Regions from separate parts of the Microbacterium sp. ZKA21 genome, predicted to be linked through region 4. Evidence: predicted binding sites of a transcription regulator. Region 4 holds the regulator's gene; each other region holds the start of a gene.
What was found. The regulator LexA, encoded in region 4, represses DNA repair genes until DNA is damaged. The targets are predictions, from matches to a motif close to TCGAACANNTGTTCGA.
Positions count from the first base shown of each region.

Region 1: the regulator LexA is predicted to act here: its motif matches at 1,674-1,689, upstream of M2317_RS15360 (DUF222 domain-containing protein).
Region 2: the regulator LexA is predicted to act here: its motif matches at 1,626-1,641, upstream of M2317_RS06850 (DUF222 domain-containing protein).
Region 3: the regulator LexA is predicted to act here: its motif matches at 1,780-1,795, upstream of M2317_RS04970 (DUF222 domain-containing protein).

Region 1 is NZ_JBNPVV010000008.1:19,691-22,811, reverse strand. Features, by position in the region: gene M2317_RS15365 (S8 family peptidase) at 1-1,186, shown strand, start outside; gene M2317_RS15360 (DUF222 domain-containing protein) at 1,699-2,946, shown strand.
Region 2 is NZ_JBNPVV010000002.1:568,191-571,311, forward strand. Features, by position in the region: gene M2317_RS06845 (sugar transferase) at 1-1,076, shown strand, start outside; gene M2317_RS06850 (DUF222 domain-containing protein) at 1,774-3,021, shown strand.
Region 3 is NZ_JBNPVV010000002.1:137,541-140,661, forward strand. Features, by position in the region: gene M2317_RS04970 (DUF222 domain-containing protein) at 150-1,742, opposite strand; gene M2317_RS04975 (glycoside hydrolase family 127 protein) at 1,875-3,121, opposite strand, start outside.
Region 4 is NZ_JBNPVV010000004.1:325,706-328,826, reverse strand. Features, by position in the region: gene M2317_RS11110 (histidinol-phosphate transaminase) at 1-160, opposite strand, end outside; gene M2317_RS11105 (LysM peptidoglycan-binding domain-containing protein) at 207-566, opposite strand; gene lexA (transcriptional repressor LexA) at 849-1,535, shown strand; gene metE (5-methyltetrahydropteroyltriglutamate--homocysteine S-methyltransferase) at 1,599-3,121, opposite strand, start outside.

The DNA.
Region 1 (3,121 bases), on a different contig from region 4:
CGGGGCGCTGTACCTGTCGGAGCGGCCGAATGCCGCGCCGTCGGAGATCAAGTCCGCGATGATGACGACCGCGTCCAACACCGTGCTCGCCGACGGATCGGAGAACACGGACCCGTTCGAGCAGGGCGCTGGACAGGTCGAGCCGACCCGGTTCTTCGACCCAGGGATGCTGTACCTCAACGGACCTGCGGACTGGGCGGCCTTCCTCGAGGGCAAGCAGCTCGCCGAGTTCGACGGCGTCGAGCCGATCGACGGCAGCGACCTGAACCTCGCGTCGATCTCGATCGGCACGCTGACCAGCGAGCAGACCGTGACGCGGACCGTCACGTCGACCGCGGCGGGCACTTACACGGCATCCGCCGAGGTCGCCGGTCTCGACGTCACCGTCGAGCCGTCCACGCTCACGTTCGGCGCCGCGGGCGAGACGGCGACCTTCACGGTCACCGTCGACAACGTCGACGCCCCGGTCGAGCAGTGGGCCACCGGCTCCCTGACCTGGACGGGCGAGGACCGCGAGGTCCGATCCCCGATCGCCGTGTTCCCGGTGACGGCGGACGCTCCGGCCGAGGTCGCGGGCACCGGTATCGACGGCAGCGCCACCGTGGAGGTCACGCCGGGTCTGACCGGCGAGCTGCCGCTCGCTCTGTCGGGTCTGACGCCGTTCCAGTTGCTGCTCGACGAGGCGAACCCGGTCGCAGGTCACTCGGGCGACGAGAACTCCGGCGACGCGAGCAAGAACGTGTCGTGGATCGTCGACGTCCCGGAGGGCTCGACGCTCGCGCGGTTCGACCTCGACTCGTCGGATGACGAGGGCAGCGATCTCGACCTCACGGTGTACCGCGTCGTGAGCCCGGATGACCTGCGCTACTACCAGGTGTGGCAGTCGGCGACCGGTTCCGCGGACGAACAGGTCACGGTCGCGGCACCGACGGCCGGCACGTACCGCGTGGTCGCGAACATCTACTCCACCACCGGTCCGATGACGTGGGACATGTCCTACGCCGCGGTCCAGCCAGCCGGTGAGGGCGGGTTCACTGCGACGCCGAATCCGCTGGATGCCGTGCGGGGAGTGCCGACCAGCTACGACGTGTCGTGGTCCGGTCTGGCCGCCGGCACGCGCTACCTCGGCGTCGTGCAGTACGGCGATTCCGCGGTGCGCACTGTCGTCACGGTCGACGCGCAGTAGCAGTACGAGAGGGGCGGGGCGGGTGCTGCGGCATCCGCCCCGCCTTTCTCGTCCGTTGAGCAGGGACCTTCCGTCGTTCGCTGAGCGAGGGCCTTCCGTCGTTCGTCGAGCGGGGGCGGCGGACCTGTCCCTTCCCGTTCGTTCGCTGAGCGCGGACGGCGGGGTCGCCCGACCTGCTTCGTCGAGTGAACGCCCTTCGCCCTCGCCCTCTTCGCCTTCGCCCTCTTCGTCCTCGCCCTCTTCGCCCTCTTCGCCCGCTCGCCCGTTTCGCCCGCTCGCCCCCTTCGCCCGTTTCGCCCGCGCGCCGCCTTCGCCCGCTTCGCGCGCTTCGCCCGCTCGCCCGCTTGCCCGCTCGTCCGTTGAGCGAGGACGGCGGAGCCGCCCCTTCCCCTCCGTTCTTGAGCGAGGACGCAGGGCCGCCGGAGTCGAAACGTGCCGAGCTTCTCAGATCCGTTCGAGAAAAACCGGCCCGATCCCTTGCCTTTAATCGCATCTATGTTCTAAACTGGAGTATGGCATTCATCACTGAGGATCGAACGGCACGCGAGGACGCGCTGCTGGAATCGTTCGAGTCGGTGAACGCGCAGATTGCGTCGTTGGAGGCCGAGCGGGCCCGGTTGCTGGCCGAACGGTTCGACATGCTGCTCGACGAGGATCCGTTCGGATCCGCGCATCATGACATCTCGTTGCGGTCGCTGGTCGCCGAGCTCGCGGCGGTCTCGCACCTCTCCACCGGGACCGCGAATGCGATGCTGCACCGCGCGCACACGTTGACGCGCGAGTTCCCGCTGGTCTGGCGGGCGCTGCGGGACGGGGCGATCACGTCCCGCCACGCCGACGCGATCGTGAAAGGCGCATCGGCCCTGTCGGCCCGGTCGGATGTCGAGGTGACCGAGTATCAGGGGCGGGCGCTGGAGGTCGCGGTGTCCGAGAGTCCGGGCCGCACCCTGGTCCTGGTGAAGGCGATCGCCGCGTCGATCGCGCCGGCCACGGTCGCGCAACGGCACCGGGCCGCGTTGTCGTCTCGGCAGGCGCGCACCTATCCGCTCGATGACGGCGTCGGCCAGCTCGTGCTCTCCGGTCCGGAGTACATCATCCAAGCCGCCTACGACCGGGCGACCGAGACCGCGAAGCAGATCATCGCCCAACGCCCTGCGGTCGGACCGGCGGAGAACGACGACCGCACCCTCGACCAGATCCGCGCGGACGTCATGCTCGAACTGCTCGTCGCGAGCGAACTGGGCAGCGCCACCGGCACCCCCGCCGAAGCGATCCGCGCGACCATCCAGGTCACCATCGCCGCCACCACCCTTGCCGGAGACGACGACAAGATGGCGCACCTGGACGGATTCGGCCCGATGCTCCCCGAACACGTCCGCCCCCTCGCCGCACGCACCCCACTGTGGACGCGCCTGTTCCTCGACCCGGCCGGAATGCTCACGATCACCGACACGTACACCCCGTCCGCGTCGATGAAACGGTACCTTCGGGCGCGCGACCAGCGCTGCCGGTTCCCCGGCTGTCAACGCGCCGCGCGACGGTGTCAGATCGATCACAACCACGACCACGCCAAGGGCGGGGCGACCGAACTGTGCAACCTGTGCTGCTTCTGCGTCAACCACCACACCCTGAAGCACCCCGACCTGCCCGATCGACATCGATGGTCCGTCACCCAACTCCCCGACGGCGTCATCGCCTGGACCAGCCCCACCGGACGCACCTACATCGACGAACCCCCACCCCGCGTCATGTTCACCTGACGGCGCCGCGGGGTTCGGGTCCCGGGGTCAGATCTGCCGGCCTGGCCGGGGAGATCTGCGGCGCGGGGACAGGTCTGCCGGACCAGTGCGGTCAGCGGTGTGAGGTCCGCGGCATGGATCTGGTCCGCCGATCCGGTGATGTCCGGTACGCCGGGCCTGCCGGGCTTGCCGGGCT
Region 2 (3,121 bases), on a different contig from region 4:
TCTTCCCACTTGGGCTCGTGCTGCTCCTGCTGTCGCGCTGGCTGTGGCGTCAGTGGCTGCGCCGACGGCAGAAGGCCGGGCGGTACCTGCACAGGGCCGTGGTGGTCGGCGAGCCGTCGAAGGTGGCCCATGTCGCGCGCGAGATCCGCCGGGCCAAGAGCAGCGGGTACGAGATCGTCGGCGTCATCACCGAGGGCGCGTCCGAGGACGTCGTCGCCGGCTTCGAGGTGCTCGGCGACATCGCGAACGTCGAGACGCTGCTGGACGACGTCCGCTTCGATGCGCTGATCATCGTCGGGTCGGACGATCTCGATCCGCTGACGATGCGGCATCTCGGGTATGCGGTGTCGGACCGCGACATCCAGCTCATCATGGCGCCGGTCCTCACCGACATCGCCGGCCCCCGCCTGCACACGACGCCGGTCGCAGGCCTGCCGCTCGTGCACGTCGACTTCCCGCGGATGGAGGGCTCCAAGCGGTTCCTCAAGCGCACGTTCGACATCATCGGCTCGATGCTCATGCTCGCGCTGCTCTCGCCCGTCTTCCTCATCACCGCGATCGCGATCCGCGTCGACGGGCCGGGGCGGATCTTCTACTACCAGGACCGCGTCGGCCGCGGCGGGCACACGTTCGGCATGCGCAAGTTCCGGTCGATGGTGGCCAACGCCGACGACCAGCTCGCCACGCTGCTCGACCTGCAGGGCAAGGGCGGTTCGCCCCTGTTCAAGGTCGAGGACGACCCCCGCATCACCCGGGTCGGTCGGTTCCTGCGCAAGCATTCGATCGACGAGCTGCCGCAGCTGATCAATGTGTTCCGCGGAGAGATGAGCCTTGTCGGCCCTCGCCCGCAGCGCGCGTCCGAAGTGGCGCTGTACGACGACGTCGCGCACCGGCGCCTGCTCGTCAAGCCAGGGATGAGCGGACTCTGGCAGGTCTCCGGGCGCTCCTCGCTGTCGTGGGAGGAGACCATCCGTCTCGACCTCTACTACGTCGAGAACTGGTCGCTCATGCAGGACATCATCATCCTGTTCCGCACCGTCCGTGCGGTCTTCCGGCCCGGCGCGACGGCGCACTGATTCTCGGGGGTCGTCCGCGGGCTTCGGGGGTCGTCGGCGGGCTTCGGGGCCGTCGGCGGGCTTCGGGAGTCGCGGCGCGGGGACCGGCTGGCGTGGCGGGCTTGCGATGCCGTGGCGGGGATCGGCTTTGGATGTCGTGGCAGGGAGCGGTTGGCGTGGCAGGAATGCGGCGGCGGGCGGGCGGCAGGCAGGGTGGGCATCGAGTGTCAGCGTCATCAGCGCCGTCATGTGCGTTCACGGGATCGTGCAGCCGGTGAAGCTGTGGTCCGCCCATTGGGCGAGGGGCCGGCCGTGCGCTGAGGTTGTCGCGGAGTCTGGCCGGGGCGGTGAGGCTGCAGTGGCGGGGCTGGCGGGGCTCGGCCGTGTGGCGGGTTCGTCGGCGGGCGGTCGGGCGGTGGGCGTCGAGCGCCGTGGTCATCAGCGTGGTCATGTCTGCCGGGGACCGTGCATTCCCTCGCGGCACAGTCCGCCCTGAAGCTGATACCAGGCGGTCTGCGTCTGTGGCCGGTGGGAGCAACTACGTCGACTAGAGATATTCGAATATTTCTTTCGAACATCTCTTCCATTTTGGATGCTGTCGGGGTAGTCTGGGGTTATGTCGACGACGCATCTGGATCCTCTGCACGAGGCGGTTAGCCGCCTCGATGCGGTGTGGTCGGATGCTTCGGATGCGGCGGGTCTGGACCGGGCGGGACTCGTGGCCGCGAACGCGGCACTCGGGGTGCTGCACCGGCTGGTGGATGGGTTGGAGGCGGAGGTCGCGGCGCGGATCGCGCACGAGTCCCGGCCCGAGCTCGGCGCGGAGTCGCTGGCGAAAGAGCAGGGGTTCCGCACCGCGGGACAGTTCGTCGCGACCGTCACCGGACGGTCTTCCGGGGAGGCGTCGCGGTTGGTGAGGGTCGGGGAAGCGACCGCACCGCGCAGCGACCTGCTCGGGGCGCGGCTGCCGGCGAAGTACCCGGCCGTTCAAGCCGCCCTCGCCGGTGGGCGGATCGGGGCCCCGGCGGCCGGGCTCATCATCGCCCTGCTCGACCGGGTCCGATTCAAGATCGACATGGATCGGCTTGCCGAGGCAGAGGCCGCCCTGGCAGACAAGGCGGCCGGGTTGTCGTTGGACGAGGTCCGTAAACTCCTCACCCACACCGAAGCGCACCTCGACCCCGACGGAGTCCTGCCCCGGGAGGAAGCAGCCCGCGCGCAGAACAGACTGGTCATGTTCGAACGCGAGGGGCGCCTGCACATCGACGCCGATGTCGACGTCGCCACCGGTGCGCCGATCAAAACCGCGATCGAAGGGCATGTCACCGCGGTGCTGAACGCGCGGGCGAACGCCCTCGACCCGGACGCTCCGGACGCCGACCGGCGCAGCATCGGACAGTTGCAGGCCGACGCTCTCGCCGATATCGCCGCCCACGCCCTCGGCTGCGACAGCAACTCCCCCGCCCTGGCCGGGGCGACCGTGATCGTCCGGGTCGGGGTGAACGACCTGACCGATGGAACCGGATACGCGACCATCGACGGCATCGACCAGCCCATCAGCATCAGCGCCGCCCGACGCATGGCCGCATCCGGGGGCGTCATCCCCTACGTCCTCGGCACCGACAGTGAGATCCTCGACTGGGGCCGGGAGAAACGCTTCTTCACCCGCACCCAACGCCTCGCCCTCGTCGAACGCGACGGCGGCTGCGCCGGATGCACCCTCCCACCCTCCATGACCCGCGCCCACCACATCGACTGGTGGCAACGCGACCAAGGACGAACCGACCTCGACCGCGGGGTCCTGCTCTGCGACAACTGCCACCACCGCGTCCACGACAACGGGTGGGAAATCAGAATCGAAGGCACCGGTGTGACCGCGAAAGTCTGGTTCATCCCCCCACCCAGCGTCGACCCCGAACGCACCCCACGCCTCGGCGGCACCGCCCGCTATAACCTCGCCGCCTGACACCGGCGACGCCTGAAAGCTTGTGCGTCGATGGCGCTGAGCACCTTTAGCGTTCCAGCATCGAAAGCACTTGAGCGCCGCTGGCGTTTCGAGCGCCGAC
Region 3 (3,121 bases), on a different contig from region 4:
CGACTGACGAACTCGTCGGCGACGGAAGCGTCGTTCGTGGACTCGTCTGCATACGGCGAGGCGTCGAGAACGTGCTTCGTCTGCGTTCCCTCCCGCTGCGTCCGCCGGCTCGGGTGCGGAGCACCGCACCCGGGCATCCAGCTCCGTTCTCAGCCGCCGACCCATTCCGGGAGGAGCGGTCGGGGAGTGCGCCATTTCTGTTCGGGGTCCCACCAGGCGGGTCCGCGGATTTGGGGTTTGCCGTCGACCATGCGGATCTGCCATCCCGAGATGTCGATGGTGCGGTGGTGCCAGTAGCACAGCGGTACCCCGTTGTCGGTGTGGGTGGGGCCGCCGCGGGAGTGTTCCTCGACGTGGTGGATCTCGCACCAAGATGCGGGGACGTGGCAGCCGGGGATGATGCATTCCTTGTCGCGCAGGGTGATCGCTCGCCGCTGGTAGGCGTTGAAGAGGCGGTCGGTGGTCGTGATCCCGACGATGCGGCCTTCGTCGAACAGGACGCGTTGGATCATCCCCTCGCAGACGGTGTGCGCGGCGACGGAGACGGGGACCGGGGCGTCGGCACCGGCGATGTGCGCCCAGCCGGTGCCGTGCGCGAAGTCGGATGCTTCGACTTGGACCACGAGCGTCGGGGCGGCGCCGCCGAGGCTGGGCATGTCGTCGTGGCGGGCGGCGATGGAGAGGGCTGTGGCGAGGGCGTCGTGCTGTTTCTGCGGCCTGGTGCGGGAGTCGATCACGGCACGGGGGTCGCTGTTGAACGGGTCCTCCGGCGACCCGCACCCACCGGGCAGCGCATCGCCCATGTCTGCGCCCACGCCCGCACTGCCGCTGCCGGCTAAGGTGCCGGCACTATCGATACTTCCGGCGCCGTCGGCGCTGGTGCGGCTGTCGCTGTCGGTGAACGCGACCCCCAGATCAGCGGGGCCGGTGGTTCTGGGGTTGGTCTGCGCGTCGATGATGAGTTTCAGTTGCGCGTATACCTCGGGCAGCAGGGCGCCTCGGATCGGGTAGACGCCGTCGCGGAGCCGCCCGAACGTGAGCGATCGGTTCACCGCGGCCTGCGCCTCGGACGGTGCAGACCCGTCCGGGTCGAGATAGGTGGCGATCAGTTGCGCGTACTGGCGCAGGTCATCCGGCGTCGCCGCCGGACCCGCCTCGGCCCGACGGGCCTCGGCCGCGTCGGTCTCGGCATCCGCGCCGCCCGGGTCTGCCACGGTGTCGTCGATGCCGCGGGCGCAGTCCGCCAGCGCGGCATCGGCCCGTAGTCGGTCCTGTCCGTCGATCCGGCCCCTCGTGCGGTCGATCGGATCGATCGCGGCCAACAGTCCCGCGATCCCGACCACCCCGTCCAGCAGCGCCTCCCGCAACCCGGGCCACCGGGCCGGCAGTCGGGCCCCGGTCGTGATCTCCGCATTCCGGTTCACCGCCTCTGCGGCCTTCCCCACCCGCGACGCCCCGGACGCGTCGACCCGCAGCACCCGCTGCAGCAACTCGTTCATGTTCCGGCATCCGAACACCGCCGGGAACGTCGGCACCCCCGACACCGTCGGACGCCCATCCACGCACGCGACCGTCTCGGTCACCAGCGCATCCAACCGGCGCTGGGCTTCACCCGCGAGCCGCAGAACCTCCAGCTTCTCCGCATCCGACATCCCGTCCAGACCGGACGAACGCACCGCGGACTCGATCGACCCATCCAGGTCGGAGACGACCCTTCCGAGAACTGCCGCGGTGCTGTTCATAACTACTATTCAACACCCGGCCACAGACATTCGGGTCTCGAATATTTCTTCTGTGGATAACTCGAAATCGATGGCTGAACGGAGCTCTGACGACGCCGAAGGTTCACTCGAGCGAAAACGCGAGATGTAGCCTCACCTGGTCGGCAACCACACCCGCATCGTCGACGGGCCGCGCTGCGCCCAGTCGTGGTACGCGACCAGCGGAGCATCCACGACGGAACCGGTCGCGCGGTCGCGCACCGGCACGATCACCCCGCCGTCCGTCTCGACGGGGTCACCGGCGATCACGGCATCCACGACGTCGGCACCGAAGTCGGTCGACTCCAGCGCGAGCACCTCGGGCCCTCGCTCGACGACGACGCAGCCGCGGACGGCATCCACTCGGGGGTCCGGTTCCGTCACGCGCGGCGCGACGGGCAGGTCCAACTCGACCAGATCTCCGCTGCGGAACGCGCGGCGCACCGTGACGGAACCAGGAGCGACGGTCGACTCCGCACCATTCACTCGCAGCGTCGCCCCGTCCGCCCATGCCGGCACCCGCAGAGTCAGCGTCCACTCGCCGTCCTCGACGATCGTGAGCCGCACGTGCCCGTCCGCCGGGTACGCCGTCGCGACGTCGAACGCGACGACACGTCCGTCGGGCAGCGCCGTGCGCACCCGCGCCGCAGCGTACTGGTGCAGTTGCACGCCGTCGTCATCCGCCGTCGCGACGTAGGCGTCCAGACTGGCGAAGGTGCGGGCGACGTTCGGCGGACAGCACGACACCTCGAACCACGGCGCGCGCAGCGACGACGACGCGCGTGACGACGTCGCCGAGGGGTCGGCCGGCACCCCCGGCACCCGCTGATGCAGCGTGTTCGCGTAGTAGAACGCTTTCCCGTCGGGTGCGGGTGACGTCGCCACGACGTTGAACAGCGTCCGCTCGATGAGATCGCCGTACGCAGCGTCTCCGGTCGCCAGCAGCAGCCGCCACGAGAACATCACCGAGCCGATGCCGGCGCATGTCTCCGAGTAGGCGCGGTCGGTGGGCAGCTCCCAGTCCTCGCCGAAAGCCTCGTCCTGGTGATGGGACCCCTGACCGCCGGTGATGTACGTCCGGCGCTCGAGCGTGCGATCCCACTGCGCACGCAATGCGTCGAGCAGGCCGCCATCTGAGCACTCGACCGCGACGTCCGTCGCCCCTGCCGACAGATAGTTCGCGCGTACGGCATGGCCCCGCAGCACGTCGGCATCGCGCACAGGCACATCGTCCTGGTAGTACTTCCGACCCCACTCGATGTCGCGAAGCGAGCCTCGTCCGTGCCGCTCGATGAACAGCGCGGCCTGATCGATGAAGCGCTGCTCGCGCAGGGCGCGGCCGAGTTCCGCGAGCCCGACCT
Region 4 (3,121 bases):
TGTCGTCGAGGATGTCACTGGCGACGGCATCCGGAATCGGGTGCGTGTTCTCGTTGACGTTCAGCGCGACCGGAAGCGGCGCCTGCGGAGCGCCGTACGGGGTGAGGCCGCGCAGATCATCGCGGAGAGGAAGGTCATCGAGGGAGGTCACCCGCCCCATGCTACCGAGACGGCTCCACCGCCCGAGGCCGATATGACGAAGCGTCTCAACCCGCGTAGGCCGCCGGGATCGCCAGTTCTTCACCGATCATCAGCGTGCCGCCTTCGAGCAGGTTCAGCTTCTGCAGGCCGTCGACCACGTCACGCGGATCGGCACCGGGCGCGATCTCCTCCGCGATCGACCAGAGAGTGTCGCCGGGCATGACGGTGACCGTCTCGAACGACGAGGTCACTTCCTCACCACCGGCGTAGGCGGATCCGCCGCTGAGCGCCGCGAAGGCGAGACCGACCGCCAGGGGAAGCGCGGCGAGGGCGAGCAGGACGCGGCGACCCCGTGCCGTCAGACGCAGCCGGGTGACTGCCGCGGACGGACGGATGGACGGTGCGGTGACGCTGATGCTGCTCATGATCGCTGCTCCTCGTACTTCCTCTCCCGATCGGGAGACTTTGGCGTAGCGTTCGCATTCCCCACTCGGCCGGGAGTGGGGGATGCGAAGCTACGTACCGAATGTATCTTCGATTTCGAATGACTGTCAAGTCTTTTTCGAAACCGGATCGTCGAATCCTCCGACACGCTCGAACAGATCTTCCCCGCACGCGGAATCTCGGATACGGTTTCGCTAACGACACCTCACCACGGGCCTCCGACATCGATGCCGGACACCCGATCGGTCAACGAAGGAGCAGCCATGAGCGACGCATCAGCCCCCGGCACCGAGGCACCGCGCACTCGTCGACGCAAGAGCCTGAGCGCCAAGCAGATGGCGATCCTCGAAGTCATCCAGACGTCGATCGCGCGGCACGGCTATCCGCCGAGCATGCGCGAGATCGGCGACGCCGTCGGACTGAAGTCGCTCTCGAGCGTCACGCATCAGCTGGGCCAGCTCGAGCTCAGCGGCTACCTGCGCCGTGACCCGGGCAAGACGCGCGCCATGGAGGTGCTGATCGATCTGCCGGGCAGCGGCACCGAGAACCCGGCGGACACGGCTCCCCCCGTCGGCGACGCAGCGCTCGTGCCCCTCGTCGGGCAGATCGCGGCCGGCGTGCCGATCACTGCAGAGCAGCAGGTCGAGGAGATCTTCCCCCTGCCGCGCCAGCTCGTGGGCAAGGGCGAGCTGTTCATGCTCAAGGTCAACGGCGAGTCGATGATCGATGCCGCCATCTGCGACGGCGACTGGGTCGTGGTGCGCACGCAGAACACGGCGGAGAACGGTGAGATCGTCGCCGCCATGCTCGATGACGAGGCCACGGTCAAGACCTTCCGACGCCGTGACGGCCACACCTGGCTGCTCCCGCGGAACTCCGCGTTCGAGCCGATCCCTGGCGACGACGCGACCGTGCTGGGCAAGGTCGTCGCGGTGCTGCGCGCGGTCTGATCCCCTTCGACAGCAGAGCGGCCTCTCCCGATCGGGAGAGGCCGCTCTGCTGTCCTGGTGCGATCAGATCGCCACTGACACGTCCTCGCGGACGCGGCGGGTGGCCTCGACGATGTTGCGCAGCGACTCGGTCGTCTCGTCGTACCCGCGGGTCTTCAGACCGCAGTCCGGGTTGACCCACAGCTGACGGTTCGGGATCTCGGCCGCCGCACGGCGCAGCAGCGCCTCGATCTCGTCCGTGGAGGGAACGCGCGGCGAGTGGATGTCGTAGACACCCGGCCCGATGCCGTGGTCGAAACCGGAATCGACGATGTCGTCCACGACGTCCATCCGGCTGCGTGCCGCCTCGATCGACGTGACGTCGGCATCCAGCGCCCGGATCGCGTCGATCACGACGCCGAACTCCGAGTAGCAGAGGTGGGTGTGGATCTGGGTCGCCGCGACCGCTCCGCCGGTGGCGAGGCGGAACGAGTCCACCGACCACTTCAGGTACGCGGCCTGGTCCGCCTGCTTGAGCGGCAGCAGCTCGCGCAGCGCGGGCTCGTCGACCTGGATGATCTCGATGCCGGCCTTCTCGAGATCGGTGATCTCCTCGCGCAGCGCGAGGGCGACCTGGTTGGCCGTCTCGCCGAGCGGCTGGTCGTCGCGCACGAACGACCAGGCGAGGATCGTGACGGGTCCCGTGAGCATGCCCTTCATGTGCTTGGCCGTGCGGGACTGGGCGTAGGTCGACCAGTCCACCGTGATCGGCGCGGGACGGGACACATCGCCCCACAGGATCGACGGGCGGGTGGCGCGCGATCCGTACGACTGCACCCAGCCGTTCTCCGTGACCGCGAATCCGTCCAGGTTCTCGGCGAAGTACTGCACCATGTCGTTGCGCTCGGGCTCGCCGTGCACGAGGACGTCGAGGCCGAGGTCCTCCTGCAACGCCACGACGCTGTCGATCTCCGCACGCAGGAACTCCTGGTACTCCGCCTCGGTGATCTCGCCGCGCGTGAAGCGCGCACGCGCACGGCGGATGTCACCGGTCTGCGGGAACGAACCGATAGTCGTCAGCGGGAGCGCGGGGAGGCCGAGGGCCTCTTCCTGCGCCGCCTCGCGCTCCGCGTAGGAGACGCGCGAGAAGTCGGCATCCGACAGGGTGCGGGCGCGCACGCCGCCGTCGCGGACTCCTGGTGCCGACAGGCGGTCCGCCAGAGCCGCGGATGCCGCGTCCAGCTCGTCCTGGATCGCCGCGCGTCCTTCGGCGAGACCGCGGGCCAGCGTGACCACCTGCGCGACCTTCTGGTCGGCGAAGGCGAGCCAGGAGACCAGACGACCGTCGAGCTGGTACTCGTCCGTGACGTCATGCGGCACATGCAGCAGCGAGGTCGAGGTCGAGGCCGCGATCCCTGCCGCACCGAGCGCCTTCAGCGCTTCGAGCCGGTCGAACGCCGCTGCGAGGTCGCCGCGCCAGATGTTGTGGCCGTCGATCACACCGCCGACGAGCACCTTGTCCGCAAGCCCTGCGGCGGCCGCGGGAACGGAGCCGCGGACCAGGTCGACGGCGATCGCCTCGACCGGTGCGGCGGACAGCACGGGGA